One region of the Sporomusa termitida genome, then DNA from elsewhere that is predicted to be linked to it. Evidence: riboswitches for the same ligand, from Rfam matches in the RefSeq annotation. Region 1 holds a riboswitch; each other region holds the start of a gene.
The links. Region 1 has a riboswitch for cyclic di-GMP ahead of SPTER_RS22690 (HD-GYP domain-containing protein). Riboswitches for the same ligand answer to the same signal wherever they lie in the genome.
Positions count from the first base shown of each region.

Region 1 (4,272 bases):
GTAATCGGCCAGGATTTGATTACCGGTTACTTAGGCTCAGAGAAACTCAACCACGCCTTCCGGGTATTGGAGACGATTTTACTGCGTATTAAACGCAAAGATGCCATTGTTGTGTTTGAATAAGGGTACATATTGGAAAGAGTCTGGCAGCCAAATGGCTGGCCAGACTCTTTCCGCTTCTGTGCCTAACTGCCCCAGGCCGTTACTTGGAAGGCTGCGCATTATTGCAAATATCTTTTAATATTCCATAACAGCTGTTTAGCCGCTCTTCGCTTAGGCCTGCTAACAGCTGCTGCCGCTGCTGTCTGACAATAGCCTGCCAATGAGTGTACCGGCCCAGGGCTAAGGCAGTCAGCATCACTGTTTTTTCCCGTTTGTTACAGCCTTCCCGCCGCTCTATCAGCCCCTTCCGTTCCAGATTGGCCAGGCTCTTAGATATGGCCGGCGGTTCAATATTCAGATACTTGGCCAAAGCAGTCTGGGACATGGCGCCCTTGGTTTTAACGGTTGTAATAATGGCCCACTCAGAGCTATAAATACCGCATGGCTCCAGCTGCTGGTTCAAGCCTGTAGAAATAATCCGGGTTGTCTGATAAAGCTGGTGAATAATCTTTTCGGTTATTTCCATACACCCTCCTGTCATTTCATTGCCGTAGCTGCACCCTTCTTTTCATTAACATAATAATAACTATAAGCTGCCAAAAATACAAACATCACCCCAGTGGAATATATATACACCGACGCATAGCCTGTTGCGCCGGCCAGCAGCCCCAGCATAATAGCGCCCCCGCCGGCACCAATATCCAATACATTATAGAAAGTCGCACTGGCAGCACTGCGCCGGCTGGCCGGCACCAGATTCAATATCCAGGTTTGCAGAGCCGGGAAAAGGGCGCCAACACCAAAACCATAGAAAACGGCGGCCGCTAATATTGCGGTCAGCGTAGTAGTGGCAGTGAGGATTGCCAGGCCTGCCAAAAATAAAATGGCCCCAGGCAGAATGACCCAGGCCGGGCCTTTACGGTCAAAAATTTTTCCGGTCACAGTACGTGACAGACACATACACAACGTGCCCAGCAGAAAAAAATAGCCAGGGTTTGCTATATTGACCTCTTTGGCAAATACCGCAATAAAAGTAAGCACGCTGCCGTAGCAAATACCAAATAGCATGGCAAGAAACGCCGGAAATCGTGTTCCTCTCACCATAAACCGGTCCCAAACAGACCGGCTTAGGTCTGACCGTACCTCATCAGCCACTGGCATCGCAGGTACAGAGCAAAAGTATACCCCCAGCAGTGCGTGTATCTGGCACAAGGCCGATACGAAAAAAACAGCACCGAAGCCATAACTGTTCATTAACCAGATTCCGGCCGCCGGTGCTACCGCCATAGCCATGGTTGTCCCCATGCCAAAATACCCCATTCCCTCACCGCAGCGGGAAACAGGAATAATGTCGGCGGCAAGTGTAGCATAAAAAGTAGTGGCAATACCGAAGCCAATCCCGTGAATAATCCGGATTGCCAGCAGCCCGCCCACCGAAAGCCACAGATAATAACCAGCCACTGATAAAAAAGAAATTGTAATGCCAATAAAGAGACAATATCTCTTACCAAATTTTTTAATTCCCCAGTCCGTAAACAGGCGAATAAAAATTGCCGAAAATACAAAAATACCGGCTATCAGGCCAACCTGGCCGCTTGTCCCGCCCAGGCGGGTGACATAGAGCGGTATAACCGGAATTAACAATTGAAACCCTGCAAAAAACAAACTATTGGTAAAAAACAAAATCAAAAAATCCCTGGTCCACAACTCTTTCCCTACTGGCTGTAATTCAGTTTTCATATCTTCTTTGACTCCTTGAAAAAAACATTATATATTTATTGCCGCTTATAAATCGCCAATACTTAACTAGTTAAGTATTATTTATGATATTACGCACCGTCCTAGATGTCAATAGGCAAAGACGGCTACTTTAAATTATCATATTTTGTCGAAATAATTAAATTCTTGACAAATATGATAATAAAAGTAATAATATAGCAAGTAATCAATTTACAAAAAAGAGAATAGATGGCAAACTTATTCGAAAGATAAGGACGCAAAGCTATGGGTCTAAGGACATGTCTATGACTGCCAGGTTGCAATTACATTGTAATTATTATTAAGGCATCAGTCTGTCCTCAGACTGATGCCTTTTAGTTTATCTACAATACGGTATAAATTGCAAAGCAGAGTATAACTTAGATACATTACAAATAAGCGAGGCACTTCTATGCAGAAAGTTTCCATCCACAATTTAACAGAAGGAATGACTACCTACACACGCCTGTGTGCCGCAGACGGCCGGGTGCTTTTGGGCAGCCGCATCCGCCTGAGCGAAAGCTACATCAAAAAAATCCATAATTTCGGCGTTTTGAACTTATTTGTAACCAATCCGATTATTGAGCGGATTGGTTTAGTCTACGAAGAAACGCTGCCGGAAGATAAGCGAACAGAAGCGATCAAAATCCTGAAAGCCTCTTTTGATAATGCCAAAGAGGGCAAGCTCATAGATGTACACAGCATTTATATTATGGCCAGGACAATTATCGAAACCATTAGCAGCAACCAGCTCATTCGGCTGGACACCACGGTCACAGCTGACGATTATGTGTATAGCCATTGTATAAACGTAGCGGCCCTGGCGGCGGTTATCGCCAGTGACCTGGAATATAACTCGGCAAAAATGCAAGAACTGGTGATGGGGGCCTTATTGCACGATATTGGCAAAGTGCTGGACAATGGCAGTGTCAGCGAGGAAGACCATCCGCGCCAAGGCTTTGAATATGCCCGGAAACTCCGCGATTATTCCATTGTCGCCAGCCATGTAATATTCCAGCATCATGAAAAGGTGGACGGAACTGGCTATCCACGCGGCCTCAGCGGTGATCAGCTGCATGAATATGCCCGTATTACAGCAGTAGCTGATGCCTATGATACCATCGTCTCCGATTTCCAAAAAGGTCCGGCCCTCTTGCCCCATCAGGCTTACGAAGCCATCATGTCGATGAGTGGAACCTACCTGGACAAAGAAATTGCCGATATATTTTTAGCCAAAGCCCCCCTATATCCGCTGGGAACATTTGTTGTCCTTGACACCGGCTTTATCGGCGTGGTCACCGAAGCCCGGCCAAAATTGCAAGCCAGACCAACAGTAACGGTTCTTACCGATGACCAGGGTAGCTTCCGCGATGAATGGGTAGAGGTCGAACTGGCAAAGAACCTGACCAGCTTTATTAATTATGTTTTGTCCGAAAACGAGGTTCTTACACTGACAAAGCGGTACGAAAACAGGTCCTCTCACCGCAAATAACAGGGAGAGGACCTGTGAATAATCAGGGTAATATGTATTAAAGAGTTTTATCACCAGGATGCCAGTCAATCGGGCAAAGACCGCCGCTTTGCAACGCACTCAGAACCCGCACCACTTCTTCAACACTGCGTCCCACGTTCAAATCGCTGACCACCTGATAACGGAGTATGCCCTCAGGATCAATGATAAACAAGCCTCTAAGGGCAATCCCTTCCTCTTCAATAAGAACACCATACTCACGGGCAACCTGCTTGGTAATATCAGAGGCCAGCGGGTAGTTAAGCTGGCCGCCCAGACCGCCGTCTCCCCGCGAAGCCTTGATCCAGGCCCGGTGTGAGTATACACTGTCAGTGCTCACACCTAGGACCGAAGCTCCCAGACTCTCAAACTCAGCCAGCCTGGCGTTAAACCCCAGAATCTCAGTCGGACAAACAAACGTAAAATCTAGCGGATAAAAGAACAACACCAGCCACTTTCCCTGAAAATCCTCCAGCTTGGCAACCTGGTCAAGAGTTTCCATATCACGGGTAGTTGTCATTGCAAAACCGGGGGCTTTTTGACCAACTTTAACAGACATACATTTCACACACCTTTCATTGATAATGCTTCTCAATTAAATAATATTATTATTTGCTGACTTTGTCAACTATTTCTGCATATATTTTAACCGGAATTTTACCGGCAGATACAGGGGTGCGGCCAGGCTGGCATCACAGCGGCGCAGGTATGCACTCTATCAATAAAATCTGTCAATACGCAGGAATTATCAGGTTATCAGAGAATAATAACCATAGCCTTATGCGATTTGACGATTGCTGGGCTAGCGTTAAGGGAATACTATTAGGCAGTGGTATAAAGACTCTGTTAAATAATCTAATACATAGGAGGTAAATACCATGAAACAGATTACTGCAGGTGAT
Region 1 is NZ_CP036259.1:4,910,244-4,914,515, reverse strand. It holds gene SPTER_RS22705 (family 1 encapsulin nanocompartment shell protein) at 1-123, shown strand, start outside; gene SPTER_RS22700 (MarR family winged helix-turn-helix transcriptional regulator) at 203-628, opposite strand; gene SPTER_RS22695 (MFS transporter) at 640-1,842, opposite strand; cyclic di-GMP riboswitch class I at 2,063-2,146, shown strand; gene SPTER_RS22690 (HD-GYP domain-containing protein) at 2,273-3,352, shown strand; gene SPTER_RS22685 (peroxiredoxin) at 3,390-3,929, opposite strand; gene SPTER_RS22680 (redoxin domain-containing protein) at 4,249-4,272, shown strand, end outside.

Region 2 (4,272 bases), 1.5 Mb from region 1:
GTGGCCGCCCCAGTCGATCCACTCCACCAGGGTGGGAATTCCCCGCGCCAGGTTTTCCCGCAGCAGCTCCAGGGTGCCGTCATACCCGAGCGTCACCTCAAAACCGTTGCTCTTTAACCAAGCTTCTATCTGCTGCGGAGGAGTACCGGGGTTTTTATGGCCCAGGCCGCCGGTCCCCATCTCCCGGGCAAGCCGCATTTCCGTGTCATGGTTCATGGCTTCGTCACTTAATATATTATACCAGTGTAACAGCGACATGACAGCCGCCGGACCACAGGTATAGTCAGTTGTTTGCTGATAGCCTTTGACACCCAGGGACAGGTAATAGGGATTGGGTTTCATTTCGTAATAGTTGGCAGCACCGGTTGAGTCTGGACGCGGCAGGGTAGTTACTTCTCCTGCCAGCCGGGCCGTGGTAAGGCAGGCAAGAAAAACCAGGCCAACCAAAATAGTCTTCCAGCGCCCAACATTCACCTGTCTGATAACCATGCAACCCCTCCTTAATTTTATATATGCTTTTGCATATAATTGTAGAAGAGGGCGGCCAAGGGGCGTCAGACCGGAATATTTCTTACACAGCGAATTTATTAACCGCTTCTCTGAGCTCCATTGCCAGTTTAGCCAATACCTGGTTTGACGTTGCAATTTCCTCCATTGATGCCGATTGTTCTTCGGTCGCCGCCGCCACTGTCTGCGCTTCGCCGGCTGTTTTCTTACTCAAGTCATCCATTTGCTGTACCGAACCGACATTTGCCGGCTGCCGTTAGCTATTTGCTTGATGGCGGCAGAGATTTCTCCTATTTGCCCTGATACCTGAGTCACCAGGGCAGTAATTTCCAGAAAAGCCTGGCCGGAGGCGTTAACCACTTCTGCTCCCAGCTTTACTTCGCGTGTTCCTTCATCCATAGCGGTTACGGCTTTGTTGGTATCCTCCTGAATTTCACTGATCAGTGCCGCGATTTTCTTAGCTGCTTCCTGCGACTGTTCAGCTAATTTACGGACTTCTTCGGCGACTACGGCAAAACCCCGGCCCTGCTCACCGGCCCGCGCCGCTTCAATAGCGGCATTAAGTGCCAGCAGGTTGGTTTGCCCGGCAATTCCGGCAATAGTATCTACAATCTGCCCTATTTCTTTCGACCGCTCACCTAAATTAGCGACAACGCCGGCTGAACTATTCACAGTCTGTTCAATATGCGCCATTTGGCTAACTGCTTTATCCACCGATTTATTCCCGGCGGCAGCCTTTTCCCTAGCCTGGGTTGATTGCGCCGCCACTTGATCCACATTAGCGGCGATTTGCTGAATATTATCTGACATCTGTTGTACGACTGCAGAAGTATTGTTTGCTACCTTCAGTTGTTCTTCCATCCTGCTGGAAACATCGGTAATGGAACCGGCTACCTGATTCGCAGCCTGTGACGACTGGTGCGCACCGGCGGTCAATTCCTCGGCCGACGTCGCTACCAGCTCAGACGAAGTGTCAATTTTGCGTACAAGGGTACGCAGATTTTCTACCATGATTTCGAAAGCCCTGGCTAAACGCCCCAGTTCATCCTGGGAATTTACACTAATATTCGTTACGCTGAGATCGCCGCCGGCAACACGGTTGGCCGCGCCTTCCAGTATTTGCAGCGGTCTGGCAATACGCGCAGCGGCAACCAGGATAACAAGAATAGCTGCAATAAGTACTGCAACAATAGTAAGCAATGAAATCCAGGCAAAGGTTCTCAGCTGCGCCCTGGCCTCAGCCGCCGGAACAGTCACGCCAATCGACCAGGAGGTTCCCGTAATTGGCGCATAAGCCAGGTATCTTTCTATTCCCTCATAGTGGTAGCCGGCAATCCCCTTTTCGCCTTGCAGCATCTTGGCCGCAGCCGCCTGTAACGGCGGGGTCGCATGTGGATCATTGTTAATATTAGTTTTGTTTACTATCTCTTTATTGGGATGAACAATAATTGTGCCATCGGTCCGCAGAACATAGGCATAGCCGGTTTGGGCCACCTTTATACCGAGAATGCGTTTTTCCACTTCTTCAATATTGATGGCCCCTGCCAAAATCCCGGCAACGCGGCCATCGGCTTTGATCGGGGTAGCGATAACCACGACCAGCTTGCCGCTTGTCGGCGATATAATCGGGTCGGTAATAAAGGTATTGCCGGCAATCGCACTGGCAAAATACGGCCGGTTGGTTGAGTTGCCGGAGGCACCCCGGGTGTCGATGTAGTCACCGTTGGCATCAGTCCAAAAAATGTTTTCATACAGCTTATTATTGTTAATTTCCGCGCTAATGTAAGCCACCCGGCTTTCACGGCTGCCATTAATCAGCAGGGGCGACCGGGCGATTGCCTCCAGTTCTTTCTTATGCCCCTCAAGCCACATGCCGACTGCTTCCCCATTGGTCTGAGCGGTAAGGGCAAGTTCATTCTCGACATCGTGGGTCAGCATTTTTTGGGATTGCCAGAAGTTAAGCCCTGCCAGCACGCCCAGAGCGATCACAAATAAAGAGATAACTATAGCCGCAAGTTTTGCTTTGATACTTTTCATATTCAACATCTCCATTCGATGTGGTCAGTGATCTTTAGCATACATATGCGCGCTTTGATCACTACCCCTATATCATTGAAAATACCCCAGGCCCCCTTTCGCTGTTCACGCTCTATCGGCTGTGCCTGATCGCCTTTGGTGCTGCTGTGAATAAGCTCCTGCAGGGTAGCACGTAAATAAATCGATAATGCCAGACCTGTCCATGGCAGGCCTGGCATTATCGATTTAGAACCGAATTTGCAACCTGGCAATCATAGGCTTTCCAGCCTTTAGACCCATGGCTTTGCGTCCTTGCCTTTCGACAAGTATGCCGTTATAGGTGCTTACTGTTTATATCGTTTAAAAATTTTAAAAGTTTAGTCATTAAGATGTCTATACTAGTTAAATAGATTATCGTTTTTCTCAATCAGCAGCCTGCGAAATTATCAAAAAATGTCAAACCCCAGTATTTGCCGGCCGGCAAATATGAATTTTCCAGGTAAAGTGAGTACCTTATAACTAGAATTTCCTTGTCCCGGTTTCCAGGAACCGCCTCTTAAGGCGGCCGCTATTCATTGGGCATATTACTAATCGTAAGTTGCCAACGAATGCAAGGGTTGCTCAATGGAGTAATTTGCCTATAAGTATATGATATTTTTCAACTTATTTTTGTTTTGGAGAAAAGTTGATTTTTTTTATCCTTTTTTTAAAATTACAACCTAATTGGAAAATAATAAAAGTTTCACTTTAAAAGAATTTTAAGAACTAATTGTTAAGATAAAGTCGTACCAAACAAGGTACTAAAAACAATTCAGAAAGAGGTTGAAGATATGTTTACTAAAAATAAAACAGTTTTGTCTCTTGCATTAGGATTAGCGATGGTGTACGGTGCCGGCACTATGTCCGCCTTTGCCGCCCCGAATGAGCAGTTACCGGAAAGACCGCCCATTGTTCACAGTCAGGACCAAAATAATCACCCCATCCAACACAAATCAAACTGTGACAAACAACATCCAGTAAATGAACCATGCAACACAAATGGCAAAAAGCCGCTTCCCCCTAAAGATGATCAGGATAAAAAACCGCTATCCAAACAGCACGATAAAAAGAAATCAATCAATCCCGAATTCGAGAATCAACAGGATGTTCCCAAGCGGGACCGATAAACGAAAACAAGAGAAGTGGCTAACCACTTCTCTTGTTTTCGTTTAACAGTGATCCCCGCTTGGCGCCTCCCATTCCCAAAGCCGCTGCCTCCCCTTGGCCGGTACCGGCTCGATTCGGCGCACATTGGCGAGTATCCAGGCATAGCGGCCATGTGTATAATCACCAAACTCAAGTTCATTGCCCATGACCCTCATGTTATTTTCTAAAATAGCGGCAACTCTTTGTTCATTACAGATTTTTAAAGAGGATGTACCTCTAACTTGAAGACAGTCAACTAAATTAGTTATAGCAATCACCGAGCCTAGACGAATATTCAACCAATGTTCAGAAACACAACTTACTCCCAAAGCGGTAATAATAGGCAGGCTATAAAACGCCCTCTTCGTTTCCTTCCCTGCGTGAATCGCAATCCGCCCCCGGTACTTAGTCGACCAGTTCCGTGTCTCGATCTGTTTCGCGCCGCAGGCAATTAGGCTTGCCCACGGCTCCAGGATTGTTATGGCTTTCATTGTTCTCCCTCCAATTCAATTATTACTGCGAGTATGGCTTATCTTATTCATGGAAAAACTAACTTCAACCATT
Region 2 is NZ_CP036259.1:1,235,828-1,240,099, reverse strand. It holds gene SPTER_RS05555 (peptidase C39 family protein) at 1-489, opposite strand, end outside; gene SPTER_RS25260 (hypothetical protein) at 572-730, opposite strand; gene SPTER_RS25255 (methyl-accepting chemotaxis protein) at 718-2,544, opposite strand; cyclic di-GMP riboswitch class I at 2,780-2,866, opposite strand; gene SPTER_RS05545 (hypothetical protein) at 3,354-3,689, shown strand; gene SPTER_RS05540 (ASCH domain-containing protein) at 3,732-4,199, opposite strand; gene SPTER_RS05535 (hypothetical protein) at 4,249-4,272, shown strand, end outside.
Region 2: another riboswitch for cyclic di-GMP. It lies ahead of SPTER_RS25255 (methyl-accepting chemotaxis protein); the one in region 1 lies ahead of SPTER_RS22690 (HD-GYP domain-containing protein).

Region 3 (4,272 bases), 2.1 Mb from region 1:
GGTTGCCGTGGTCGGCGACCAGCTATTTACCGATATGCTGGGCGGTAACCGGCTTGGTTTATTCACAATCTGGGTGCAGCCGCTGGCGTCGCAGGAATTTATCGGCACTAAGATTACCCGGCAGTTTGAAAAACTGGCCATCCGCCTGTTGCGGGCCAGCGGGCGTCTATAGGAGGGTATTGATGAAGATCGCAATGCTGCAAATGGAGATCGTGGCCGGTGATGTGGCAGGCAATAAAAACAAAGGCCTCGCACTTGTTGAAGAGGCTGCTGATAAAGCCGATGTCATTATCTTGCCGGAGATATGGACAACCGGCTATGCTCTTAAAAATGTGGCTCAGGCTGCTGAACATATCGACGGGCCGCTGATGACCCAATTGGCCGGGATTGCCCGCAAACATCACGTAAACATCATTGCCGGCTCTGTTCCCGTCAGTCGTAATGGCCGGACCTATAACACCACAATGGTAATAGACCGGCAGGGCACTATCATTAACAGCTATGAGAAGGTACACCTGTTCAGTATGTATGGCGAAGAGCATTTTTTTGCCCCCGGCACTAAACTTGGGCTGCTGTCACTGGACAAGATGACGGCCGGAGTGGCAATTTGCTATGATCTCAGGTTTCCCGAATTATTCCGCTCACTGGCATTGCAGGGGGCTCAGGCTGTGTTTGTGCCGGCCGGATGGCCGGCGGCCCGGGGCCACCACTGGCGGACCTTGGTCCAGGCCCGGGCGATTGAAAACCACCTGTATATCTGTGCCGTAAACTGTGTGGGTGAGCATAAAGGCAGCCCTTTTTACGGACATTCGCTGCTTGTTGATCCGGAAGGAGTGATCATCGCCGAAGGGGATGACCGGGAAACAATTATTTATGGTGAAATCGATCCGGCCCGGGTGGCCGGGGCCCGCAAGGATATGCTGACTTTTGCCGACCGCCGGCCTGATCTTTATTCCTGTTAAAAGGGCATAGGGCCGGAGTAAAGGAGAAATTATGATCATAACGACTAAAACACAAAAAGTTGGATTACTGGGCTGGCCGCTCAGTCATTCCCTGTCCCCGGCCATGCACAATGCGGCCTTTGCGGCCAGCGGTCTTGACTATGTCTATCTGCCGCTGCCCACACCACCGGCGTTGCTGCCCCAGGCGGTAACCGGGTTAGCGGCCCTGGGCTTTAGCGGCGTTAATGTCACTATCCCGCACAAAGTGGCTATTATTGACTGCCTTGATGACCTTGATGACAGTGCCCGCCTGGCAGGGGCGGTGAATACGGTCGTTATCAGCGCCGGCCGGCTGATTGGCTATAACACCGATGCCGGCGGCTACATCGGCTCACTGCTGTCAGCCGGGGTTGCTGTCAAGGCGAAACATGCTGTTGTTTTGGGGGCAGGCGGGGCCGCCCGGGCTGTAGTGGCCGGTTTGGTTGAAGGCGGCATTGCTGCCGTCGGTATTGGCGCCCGGGATACGGCCAGGGCAGCCGCGGTTGCCGGGCTATTTGCCGGCACCGGGACACCGGTGAACAGCAGCGGCTGGGACTCAGCGGCATTTGCAGAAACAGTGGCTAAGGCCGATATTATTGTCAACACCACCCCCTTAGGCATGTATCCGGACAGTGCAAGCCAGCCGCCGCTGGCCTGGGCGCATATTAAGCCGACAGCAGTGATCTCCGATCTTGTCTACAATCCGCTGCAAACCGGTTTTTTGGCCGAAGCCAGCCGGCGTGGCCATACTGTGGTTACCGGCGAGGGGATGCTGCTGGAACAGGGGGCGCTTGCTTTTCAACTGTGGACAGGGGTTCCGGCGCCGCTGCCGGTTATGCGCCAGGCCTTACTGGCAGGATTAAGCGGTAATCCATCTTGACAATGAGAGTCATTATCAATTATACTTTTTATAGCTGTTTAAATTTATTAAAGTTTATATAACCTTAACAAAAAAATGCAGGAATTGTAAATTGTCAGGCGAATATACTTTAATAAAAAATCTGCAACCTTGTTGTTATCAGCATAACGGAGCAATGAATTCTGGTCTGTATTTGGGCACTTAGACCAGGGGGAGCGAGTAGTGCAACCGGCCGCAAAAATAGTTATATTTTGCTTGGCCGGTTGTTTTCATTTTTTCCTACACCACCTCAGCCACTGGGAGCAAAATTAGTTTTTTGCGGACTATAAAATAATGGAGCGCATATATGTTAAACAACCGCAAACGGTTAGGTGATCTGCTGATTGAAGCCGGCCTGATCTCCCGGGAGCAACTGGACAAAGCCCTGACTGTGCAAAAGCAAACCGGCGAGCGGCTGGGGAAGGTCCTCATTAATCTGGGTTACATAACAGAAAACAATATTATCGAGGTCCTGGAATTTCAGCTCGGTGTGCCGCATGTGGAGCTTGCCGGTATGGCTCTGGCCCGCGAAATTGTGGCGACCATTCCGGTTGCTTTGGCTGAACGCTATCAGATTATCCCGGTAAAAAAAGAGGGGCATAGACTTACACTGGCAATGGTTGATCCGACTAATTTTTTTGCCATTGACGATGTCCGGATGGCATCCGGGTGTGAGGTCGAACCGGTTATTGCTGCGGAGCGGGAGATTATGCGGGCCATCAGTCAATACTATGGGGTTAATGACTTAGTCGAAAAAGCAGTTAATCAGTTAAAGCCGGATGAAGCTGCGCCTATGGCCCAGGTCCAAACCGCTGATGACGCGCCGATTATCGGCATCGTTAACTCGCTGTTCAGCCAGGCGGTGCGGGAACGGGCCAGCGATATCCACCTGGAACCGCAGGAAAAAACACTGCGGGTCCGGTTCCGGATTGACGGGGTGCTCCGGGAAGTGGCGTCCTTTACCCGCGATATCCAGGCCGCCATTGTGTCCCGGATCAAGATTACCGGCGGCATGGATATCTCCGAAAGGCGCCTGCCCCAGGATGGCCGGATCAAGATTACCGAAGCCGGCCGTGATATTGATATCCGGGTATCGACCTTGCCGACCATTCTGGGCGAAAAGGTGGTTATGCGGATTCTCGACAAGCAGACTGTCATCCTGGATGTCGGCAAGCTGGGGTTTGCCCCTGATAACCTGCAGACCTTCCGCCGCCTGTACACCCAGGCTTACGGCATGATTCTGGTCACCGGCCCAACCGGATCAGGCAAAACGACAACCCTCTACTCAACCCTGGGAGAAATTAACACCATCAGCAAGAATACAATTACGGTGGAAGATCCTGTTGAATACCGTTTGGACGGTATCAACCAGGTCCAGGTCAATCCCCGGGCCGGCCTGACCTTTGCCCTGGGCTTGCGGTCTATATTGCGTCAGGACCCGAATATTGTGATGGTCGGCGAAATCCGGGACACGGAAACCGCCGATATCGCTATTCGGGCGGCGCTGACCGGTCATCTGGTGTTAAGCACCCTGCATACCAACGATGCCCCGGGGGCGATTACGCGGCTGATCGATATGGGGGTCGAGCCTTTTCTGGCCGCTTCCTCCATCCTGGGCGTACTGGCCCAGCGTTTAGTCCGGTGCATCTGCCCGGAATGCAAAACCAGCTATACACCGGCGGCTGACTCCCTGGAACGGCTGTTTCTCGGCCTGGCCCCGGACCAGCCCTTATGCCTGCAGCGGGGCACAGGCTGCGCAGCCTGCGGCTTTACCGGCTACAAGGGCCGGATGGGGATTCATGAGGTCATGCCGGTGACATCAGTCATCAGAGAATTGATTACCAGGCGGGCCTCGGCCGATGAAATTGCGCTGGCCGCCAAAAGCCAGGGGATGCTGTCGATGCGTCAGGATGGGATCGGGAAAGCGCTGGCCGGCCTCACCACGGTGGAAGAGGTCATGCGGGTGGCCTATGCCGGTCTGTAGCGCGGTTACTTCAAATGTAAGCAGTCATTGCCGTAGATAATGGAGGATACCTTGATGATGGAAGCACTACTGAGGGCCGCAGTTGAGAAACGAGCCTCTGATGTACATATTACAGTCGGCGTACCGCCCGTGCTGCGCCTTAATGGCAGCCTGGTCCGGACTGATGCGGCACCGTTAACGGTGCAGGATACCCGGACAATGCTGGAGGCCATTGCCTCGCCGGAACAGCAGGAGAAATTCTGGCAGACCGGTGAGCTTGATTTTTCCTTTGCCATCCCCGGCCTGAGCCGGTTCCGGGTAAACGCATTCCGGCAGCGGGGCTCGGCCGCCATTGCTATCCGGGTGGTAAATGAGCGGATCGCGACCCTTGATGAGCTGGGCCATCCGGAGATATTAAAAACCCTGGCCCG
Region 3 is NZ_CP036259.1:1,803,372-1,807,643, forward strand. It holds gene SPTER_RS08095 (YqeG family HAD IIIA-type phosphatase) at 1-172, shown strand, start outside; gene SPTER_RS08100 (carbon-nitrogen family hydrolase) at 183-962, shown strand; gene SPTER_RS08105 (shikimate dehydrogenase) at 994-1,860, shown strand; cyclic di-GMP riboswitch class II at 2,000-2,082, shown strand; gene gspE (type II secretion system ATPase GspE) at 2,186-3,862, shown strand; gene SPTER_RS08115 (type IV pilus twitching motility protein PilT) at 3,917-4,272, shown strand, end outside.
Region 3: another riboswitch for cyclic di-GMP. It lies ahead of gspE (type II secretion system ATPase GspE); the one in region 1 lies ahead of SPTER_RS22690 (HD-GYP domain-containing protein).